One region of the Bacillus shivajii genome, then DNA from elsewhere that is predicted to be linked to it. Evidence: riboswitches for the same ligand, from Rfam matches in the RefSeq annotation. Region 1 holds a riboswitch; each other region holds the start of a gene.

Region 1 (3,288 bases):
TCACCTTGGTACCATTTTAGCAATTTTTTTCATGATCATCGTTCATGAACTTATCCATGCGGTTTTTGTTCCTCGATTTTTTCGCTCTAACTGTACGTATTTAGGTCTCACTTGCTTCGGAGGCTTCGTTTATACAGAAGAAAGGATGACAAAAGCTCGGTTTATTATCATCAGCGTTGCACCATTTGTCATTCTTTCAATCTTTCTACCTATTATTCTTGGTTTGTTAGGCATGCTTACACCATTCCTTGTGGTTTTAATTGTACTTAATGCAGCTGCCTCTTCTGTCGATATGCTTGCTTTCATTCTCGTTTTAAAGCAAGTTCCAAATGGAGCAGTTGTTCAGAACAACGGTATCAAGACTTACTGGAAAAAAGAAGTAGATTTAATCGAACATAAAGCCACTAACTTAACAAAAGGGCTGTAGGTGCAAGGAGTTGTCACGTACCTGGTATGTTTGTACCAGGTATGAATCTACCAGGTAGCACTACAATTTCAGGCCAAGTTAAAGTAGGCTTAAATAATCATAGATTTTTCACGAAAGGAAGAAATCAATGGCTATTTTGTCGTTTTTAGTTATTGGATGGATTTTAAAGTGGTTTGAGTTTGATAAAGTAATAATAAAGGCCTTCAAGGAACTTTTTAACCGAGACACCACTTCAGCTAGTTACTACTTTTTATTTTTCATAGCAGGGTTAATTGGAGAACTGATTTTAATAATTAGAGGACACTATTTTAGTTGAGGAGCTTTATCATGCAAATACAAACATTTGGAGTGAAAGTGCCAGACAAAACAAGTGATTATTATCTTTTATCGATTTCTATTTCTCTGACAAGAGTTAAAAAAGGATAATGATCATGTAAGTAGTTCATGATAATTTTAGAAAAAAATCCCATAAACATGTTGACTAATTTGAATTTTCAATTTATTATCTAATATAAATTAAACAACAGTCGATAAGGACTCTTATCAAGAGAGGTGGAGGGACTGGCCCTTTGAAACCTCGGCAACCATTGAATAGCTTTTATTCAAAAGGTGCCAAATCCAGCAAAGCGAATGCTTTGAAAGATGAGAGGTCCGGCGAATCCTTACATTATTATTTCGTCGACCTCTTAAAAAGGGGTCGACTTTTTATTTTGATTCATTATTAAGAGATTTGGAGGGGCGTGGGATGAGTATAGAAAGAGACGAGGTACCCTGTAGCATGAACACCGAGCTTGTTCAAATAGGAAATCGTAGCGAACGAGTAACAGGTGCGGTTAGTCCACCTGTTTACTTTTCAACAAGCTACCAACATTCAGGTATTGGCCAGTCGACGGGGTATGACTATACAAGAACGAGAAACCCAACTAGAGATATTGTTGAAAAAGCGATTGCTAATTTGGAAAGAGGTGACCAAGGCTTTGCTTGTAGTTCAGGAATGGCTGCTATTCATACGATTTTTGCCTTATTCAAACAAGGAGATGAGGTCATCGTTTCACATGATTTATATGGCGGAACGTACCGACTATTCGAACAGCTTTTAAACCAATACGGAGTTGTCTTTCACTATGCAGACATCCGTTACCCTAAAAGCTTCGAGGAATTAATCAATGAAAATACGAAAGCATTTTTTATCGAATCTCCTACAAACCCTTTGATGCAGGAGGCAAACCTCAACCATTTTTCAGATCTTTCGGAATGTTACGACCTTTATTTAATCGTTGATAATACGTTTTACACACCACTCATTCAGCAGCCTATTTTAGAAGGCGCAGACATCGTCATTCATAGTGCGACAAAATATTTAGGAGGTCATAATGACGTGCTAGCTGGCTTAATTGTAGCAAAAGGAGAAGCATTGTGTGAAAGGCTCGCCCTCCACCACAACGGAATAGGAGCCACATTATCTCCTCTTGATTCATGGCTGTTAATTAGGGGGATGAAAACACTCCCATTAAGAATGAAAAAACACGAAGAAAACGCAAAAGAAATTGTTCGTTTCTTAGAAGGTCACGAAGCAATCACTGATGTTTTATATACTGGTCGCGGTGGGATGGTATCTTTTCGTGTTTCCGATGAGAAATTAGTAGATCCATTTCTACAATACTTACAACTTATAACCTTTGCAGAAAGCTTAGGTGGAGTTGAAAGCTTTATCACCTACCCTGCTACACAAACTCATATGGACATACCAGAAGAAATTCGAATTAAAAATGGTGTCTGTAATCGCTTATTGAGATTCTCTGTAGGGGTTGAAGAAGCAGAAGATTTAAAGAAAGATATTGATCAAGCATTAAAAAATGCGGAAAAGAAGGTGGCAAATAATGAGTAACCGCAATCATCGTTTCGAAACTCGTCTTATTCATAACGATCAGTCTGTTGATAAACAAACTGGAGCAGTCAGTGTTCCTGTACACCATACATCTACCTTCCATCAATCATATATTGAATCTTTTGGCAAGTATGATTATAGTCGCTCAGGTAATCCGACAAGAGAAGCATTAGAAGAAACAATTGCTCAACTCGAAGGTGGATCGAGTGGATTTGCTTTCTCATCTGGAATGGCTGCTATTTCGACCGCTTTTTTGCTCCTTTCAAAAGGAGACCATGTCCTAATATCAGAAGACGTTTACGGTGGCACTTATCGTATGGTTACCGAAGTCCTTCAACGTTTCGGTATTGAGTACACCTTTATCGATACATCAGATTTAACTGAAATCAAACAAAAGATAAAACAGAATACGAAAGTCATCTATATCGAAACACCTTCTAATCCACTTTTGAAAATCTCTGACCTTCAAAGGATATGTCAGTTAGCAAAAGAGTCCGGTTGTTTAACGTTTGTTGATAATACGTTTTTAACCCCTGCTCTTCAAAGGCCTTTAGATTTAGGAGCGGATGTCGTCCTCCATAGTGCGACTAAGTTTATTTCTGGTCACAGTGATGTTGTAGCCGGATTAGCTGCTGTAAGAGATGATGCATTAGCAGAACGATTAGCATTCCTACAAAATACATTTGGTGCCGTCCTTGGTGTTCAAGATTGTTGGCTCGTCTTAAGAGGACTAAAAACATTACATGTACGTATACAACAGTCTCAGCAATCAGCTGAAACAATAGCTAGATATCTAGAAACTGTTTCGGAAGTTGAAAAAGTTTATTACCCTGGGCTGAAAAAACATCCTGGATCTGAGATCCACTTCCGTCAATCAAATGGATCTGGAGCAGTCCTTTCTTTTAGGTTATCAAATGCAGATGCCGTTAAGACATTCGTTACTGAGTTAAAAATTCCTGTTTTTGCAGTTAGT
Region 2 (3,288 bases), 420 kb from region 1:
AATTCGAAGTTCAAAACGATCGACTTCGCATGCCCAATATGTAAATAGCCGTTTGGTTCTGGAGGAAATCTTGTCATAATTTCATTATGTTTTCCTGATTCTAAATCTTTTTTTACAATGTGCTTTATAAAGTTAGATGATGTTTGATTGTTTTCTGTCATCATTACTCACCTTTCTGACCGGCAATTTTCTCACGTTCATAGTGAACTCATACTTGAAGTTATATCATAAATGAATACATATATCCATGCATGAGGGGATTTTTGAGTAAATCTTTCCATCCCATTATTATAACACGCTTTGCCTTTATTACGCACATTCTCCATTATAAGTAAATCTATCGTTCATCATTCATCAAAGGATCATTTTCATCATATGTTTTTTAATGGCTGTTATTTTTACGGTGGGAGGGTAAAAACAATGCGTGATGAATTATTGTTTGAACTGGAATTTTGGTTACAAGTTCTTGGTGACCACAGCAGGTTTATTTATGAATCACTATCTCCTGGTGAAAGGAATTATGTCGCTCGAGCTGAAGGATTTATTGATTCGTTTGACGAGCTTTTAGGTGAGGCGAGAAGGTTTCCAAATGAGCAAGCATTAATGACGTTATTAAGACAGGCTAATGAAGAAACAGAAAAATTACGTGAATTAAAGTTAGCGATCATCCGTGAACATTTAGAAGGTGATATTGCAATTACATTACCTCCTTCTTTTTTAAACCATATGGTAAATGAACTAGATGAAGCATTGAGGATCTTCTCTTATTTCTTAAAAGGTGAGCGGCCACCGAAGGTTCACCCACTTCACCACGACCTCATTTGGCTTTTGGACGCTGCAGGACATGCGGCAGCAATTAGTAGTAATATGGATCATGTCGAATACGATATTCGTGAAAAAAGTGATTACTTTAAAGAGGAATGGGAGGAATTTTATATTAAAGCGGTCGAGATGGCTGGGTTCCTCCGAGCAAATGTTTCTCAATTTCCCGCTCTAAAGAGATTCCATCGCGATATTGAACTAGAGATGGAAGTTTTCAAAGCTTTTTTAAGAGAGTTAGAGGAAATGCAGCTAACGAAAGAATCTCTCGGTGTTCTATCACCACTAATGGCTGACCATATGGCAAGAGAAGAGTGCTATTACTTAATGAAGTTAGCTGAAACGACAGAGGTCGTGCAAATGCCTGATTGCGATCCAACGAAACCTCGAACAGAAGACTAAGCATCTCCTTAGTGAAGAAATGCTAGGCCACTCCTACTTTAGAAATGAAAACGTAGCGGTGTGTGCCTAGCATTTTATGCATAAGAAGCTATTTGCGTAGATGCTCATTATATTCATGTTCTAAGTCTTCAAGCGGCACTTCATACAGTTGTACATCTCCAATTTTGTAGATCCCTAATGCTAGTAGCTCTTCAATCATCTGTTCTTTTTGTTGCGATTTTTCGGTCATCGTGTATGTCTCCTCCCTTAGTCTTCGTACTCCTAAAGGGGCAAAAAACCCCCTTCTAAAAAGAAGAGGGCGAATCTTGATAACGTTCAAAAACATCGTGTTACTTTGAACAACGTTTCAATACCTCTTCTCATTTTTCGGCGAATATTGCCGCAGGAATTAGCACGGTGTTCTCCTAAATGAAAAATCCGTTGCCGAGGCTTCGATGGGCCAGTCCCTCCACCTCTCTACATAAGAAGTTCTCTGTTTGTTACATTTGGTATAATATACCATACATCAATCTTATGATCATGTCAATCAGTCGAATGATACACGATCTGGGTGCGTATAAACATTAAAACGCCCCCCGCGAATAAATCCCACTGTTGTAATTCCTAAGTCTTTTGCTAAATCTATGGCTAAAGTCGTCGGAGCCGATTTTGATAGCATGATTCCAACTCCCATCTTTGAAACTTTCAACAGCACTTCTGATGAAATTCTTCCGCTAAAAACAATCACCTTATCCTTTAGTGGGACTTTATTTTTTAGACAGTAGCCATACACTTTATCAAGGGCATTATGACGCCCGATATCTGAACGGTTTACAATCAATTCGGCGGTTGTGCATAACGCCGTATTATGCAAACCTCCCGTTTGTTGAAAATTAATTGCGTTTTCTTGCATTTCTTCCATTAAGTTAATGATTTGTTCAGCATGAATATCATGCTTTGTCATCACCGTCTTTGCCGTCCGTACGTCGTTTTGGAAGTAAAACTTTCTGCTTTTTCCACAACATGACCCGATATATCGCTTCGTTGCATACGAATCAATCGGTACATCTTCTTTTTTTAACTGCACATAAACATACCCTTTTTCTTTTAGTATTGATAAAGAATCAATATCTGAAGGTGTGAGGATCACACCTTCTGAGGCTAAAATACCAATCGTCATTTCTTCGATGTGAGTTGGGGTACACATCATCGTTCCAAATTCAATACCGTTTACAAGGATCGTTATTGGTACTTCAAGCGCAATGGTATCATTTATTTCTGAAACTGCCCCATTATTATATGCAATGATCGGCTGATCCTTCATCACGTCATGATTCATAGCGTACTCCTTTTAACTGATTTCTGTTTCGAGTTCTTCAATTCTTCGTTCAACATATTTCGTATCTTTATGGGCATGGTACGTTTCCGCTTTTTCAACAATGACAGCCGTATTATATTCAGGGATACCGGCAAATTGTTCGTAAACCCCTTTTGGAATCAGAACATTCCCTTCTGGCCAGTAAACAGAGATGTTTCCTTGTTTTGTGCGGTCGTATTTTGCTCGACCGTGAAACGTTCCATATTTATTGTATACGACGATAGCTTCTCCTTCGTTAATCCCAAGGCCTTTTGCATCACTTTGATTGATTAGCACATCGAAACGATCGGCATTGTTATTTGGATCTCTATCACTGTAAATCATCGAGTTAAACTGCTTGCCACGTCTCGTTGTCACATAGAAATGACCCTCTGGTTTACGCAGTTCTGGAAGCTCAATCGGGAGCAATTGGCCTTTCCCGTCTTCTGTTGGACATTCCCCACCTTCACATAACCAAGCGCCTCCCCATTGGAAGACATCTCCTTTATTCTTTAAATGCTGAACCCCGTCGTATTTCGGATGTGCAATTGCTATTTCATCACGAATTTCTTGCGCTGTCTTGTAATCTATGACACTACTTCCCTCTGGTTTAACACGTTTAGCCAGATCGACGTAAATCTCCCATTCAGGCCTTGCTTCACCGATCCGTGGTCCTTTAATTTCTGGTGAAAAATAAACCATTCTTTCCGTCGATGTTGACGTTCCTCCAC
Region 3 (3,288 bases), 1.4 Mb from region 1:
GTTCTGTTCCAGCAAGTTTACTTGTGTAACCGGATAAGAAATGATACATTGCTTGCTCTTTCGTTAATTTGCTGATAGGAGGTAAAACTCCAAACGCATCTGCTGTTAAGAAAATGATCGTGTTTGGATGTCCAGCAATGCTTGGAGTCGCACAATTCGGAATAGACTCAATTGGATAAGCAGCACGCGTATTTTCTGTATATAAATTGTCATCATAATCTGGCTCACGTGTATTATCATCGATGACGACATTTTCTAAAACTGAGCCGAAGCGGATCGCGTTATAAATTTGTGGCTCTTTTTCTTCTGACAAGTTAATACACTTTGCGTAACAACCACCTTCAATGTTAAATACACCAGTATTAGACCAGCCATGTTCATCGTCACCAATTAAGCTACGATGTGGATCAGCTGAAAGTGTTGTTTTCCCTGTGCCGGATAAACCGAAAAATAAAGCAACGTCTCCCTCAACACCTACATTTGCTGAACAATGCATCGACAAGACATTTCTTTCAGGCAATAAATAATTCATGACAGAGAAGATCGATTTCTTCATTTCCCCTGCATATTCTGTTCCCCCGATTAAGATCGTACGTTTTTCCAAAGAAACCATAATGAATGTTTCAGACTTAGTACCATCTACTTCAGGATTTGCTTTAAATCCAGGTGCTGAAACAATTGTAAACTCAGGAATGAGAGAAGCTAATTCCTCTGCAATTGGGCGAATAAACAATTGCTGAACAAATAAGTTATGCCAAGCATACTCATTTACGATGCGAATTGGAAGGCGGTGTGCTTTGTCTGCACCAGCAAAACCGTGACGGACAAAAAGTTCATCTTTCTCACTTAAATAGTGTAACACTTTTAAGTATAAACGCTCGAATACATCCGAAGAAACTGGTTGATTTACCGTCCCCCAGTCAACTTTATCTACAGTAGAACGCTCTTCCACGACGAAGCGGTCTTTTGGAGAACGTCCTGTATATTTTCCAGTAGTCGCACAAAACGCACCAGTAGATGTTAATCGACCTTCGTTGCGTTCTAATGCTTTTTCTATTAAGCAAGTTGTTGACAAATCAGTGTGCACATTATCATTACGTAAAATTCGTTCAAGTTCAGTTTCGAAGTGGATTGTACTCATGAAATCTCATCCTTTCATCATCACTCAAGACCATTATATTAGTAACTTGTTTCATCTAATCTGTAAATTAGTATAACACATATTTTTAAATAGTCTATACTAATTGTACTGAAATGTGCATCGTTTTTAAAAACAGTTTTTCACCTATTAGAAATTTCATATTTTAAGAAGGTTTTATAATCAATGATGGTCATTCGTTTATAAATAGAAGAAATGAGTTGATCGGTATGTAGGTCAATTGATGGAATACGTAGAGAATTGCAAATGTGTTTTACTCAGTTAAAAGTATTTTCTCAATGAATGATGAGAGAATAAGTGTGTCAAAATTTAAATAAGATATGTCGTCATTTTATGTATGTTATAAAAGAAGGATATAGAGGTAGAGTACTTAATTGTTCGTGTAGATTCATTTTCCCCTCTTGGACAAATGAGTGTAATAAGACTTAATGAATTGTCATGAATTCGACAAGTACCTCAATTTAATAACGCCTAATTTTGCCTATTTGTTGCGGATTCTGTTGACAGTTTACCGAAAATCAGTTATTCTTTTTGCGAACGGATACTCTTATCCCGAGTAGGCGGAGGGACAGGCCCGACGAAGCCCAGCAACCATCATCACATCAAAAATGATGAACGGTGCTAACCTGCAAGGCGTATCTACGAGTATGTCTTGACCGATAAGAGGTGAAAGGCGAATGGGACATAACCTTTTCCTCGCTAGGGAAAAGGTTTTTTTAATTACTTTAAAATTGTTGTGAAAAGCAGAGCATTAGTCTCCTTTTCTAGTTAAGGTAACTATTGAAACTGATTTATACCATTCTGCTGGGAGAACGAGTACCGTCAATTCAATAAACATATCCTATAGGATAGATATTACGAAGGAGGTACGTACTGTGGCAGAGAAACGTCGTTTGTTTACTTCTGAATCAGTCACGGAAGGTCACCCGGATAAAATTTGTGACCAAATTTCAGATGCAATTTTAGATGAGATCATGAAAAATGATCCAAATGCACGTGTTGCTTGTGAAACGTCAGTGAACACAGGACTTGTGTTAGTAGCGGGGGAGATTTCAACTTCAACGTATGTAGATATTCCAAAAATCGTTCGTGAAACGGTAAAGGGAATTGGCTACACTCGTGCAAAATACGGTTTTGACTATGAAACATGTGCTGTTTTAACATCTATTGATGAACAATCCGCAGATATTGCACAAGGTGTTGACCAAGCGCTTGAAGCACGAGAAGGCCAAATGACAGAGGAAGAAATCGAGGCAATTGGAGCTGGTGACCAAGGGTTAATGTTTGGATATGCAGATAACCAAACAGAAGAACTTATGCCACTGCCAATTTCTTTATCTCATAAATTGGCACGCCGCTTGAGTGAAGTTCGTAAAAATGAAACGATCGATTACCTACGACCAGATGCTAAAACACAAGTTACGATTGAATATGATGAAAATGATCAGCCAATAAGAGTTGATACGATCGTCATCTCAACACAGCATCACCCAGAAATAACCCTTGATCAAATTAAAAAAGACTTGCATGAGCACGTCATTAAACCCGTTGTTCCAGCGAATCTTCTAGATGATAAAACAAAATACTTCATCAATCCAACGGGCCGTTTTGTAATCGGTGGTCCTCAAGGTGATGCTGGTTTAACAGGCAGAAAGATTATTGTTGACACTTACGGAGGTTATGCTCGTCACGGCGGCGGTGCATTCTCTGGTAAAGATGCAACGAAAGTAGACCGATCAGCAGCATATGCCGCTCGTTACGTAGCGAAAAACATTGTTGCATCAGGTCTTGCAGATCGTTGTGAAGTACAACTTGCATACGCAATTGGTGTTGCACAGCCTGTATCAATTGCGATCGACACCTTCGGAACAGGCAAAGTATCTGAAGATGTTTTAGTTGAAGTTGTTCGTAATAACTTTGACTTGCGCCCAGCAGGAATTATTAAAATGCTTGACTTACGACGCCCGATCTATAAACAGACTGCGGCATATGGACACTTTGGTCGTACAGATGTTGACCTACCTTGGGAGCGTACGGACAAAGCAGAAATTATTAAAGAACAAGCAGCAAATGGCGAAAAAAAATAATGTGTTATATGAAAGAACAAAGAGGAGCTAATCTTCTTTGTT

The links. A riboswitch is a leader RNA that binds a small molecule or an ion and turns the genes downstream of it on or off. The one in region 1 is predicted to bind S-adenosylmethionine.
Region 2: linked by a shared signal. The riboswitch ahead of LGQ02_RS20505 (Fur-regulated basic protein FbpA) and the one ahead of LGQ02_RS01375 (methionine biosynthesis PLP-dependent protein) in region 1 are both predicted to bind S-adenosylmethionine.
Region 3: linked by a shared signal. The riboswitch ahead of metK (methionine adenosyltransferase) and the one ahead of LGQ02_RS01375 (methionine biosynthesis PLP-dependent protein) in region 1 are both predicted to bind S-adenosylmethionine.

Annotation. Positions count from the first base shown of each region.
Region 1 covers NZ_CP084703.1:268,180-271,467, forward strand. The annotation lists gene LGQ02_RS01370 (DUF3267 domain-containing protein) at 1-427, shown strand, start outside; SAM riboswitch class I at 965-1,076, shown strand; gene LGQ02_RS01375 (methionine biosynthesis PLP-dependent protein) at 1,173-2,315, shown strand; gene metC (cystathionine beta-lyase) at 2,308-3,288, shown strand, end outside.
Region 2 covers NZ_CP084703.1:4,284,620-4,287,907, forward strand. The annotation lists gene LGQ02_RS20495 (glutamine--tRNA ligase/YqeY domain fusion protein) at 1-161, opposite strand, end outside; gene LGQ02_RS20500 (DUF2935 domain-containing protein) at 421-1,221, shown strand; gene LGQ02_RS20505 (Fur-regulated basic protein FbpA) at 1,310-1,450, opposite strand; SAM riboswitch class I at 1,578-1,688, opposite strand; gene fdhD (formate dehydrogenase accessory sulfurtransferase FdhD) at 1,748-2,539, opposite strand; gene LGQ02_RS20515 (FdhF/YdeP family oxidoreductase) at 2,552-3,288, opposite strand, start outside.
Region 3 covers NZ_CP084703.1:3,343,280-3,346,567, reverse strand. The annotation lists gene pckA (phosphoenolpyruvate carboxykinase (ATP)) at 1-1,141, opposite strand, end outside; SAM riboswitch class I at 1,704-1,825, shown strand; gene metK (methionine adenosyltransferase) at 2,035-3,246, shown strand.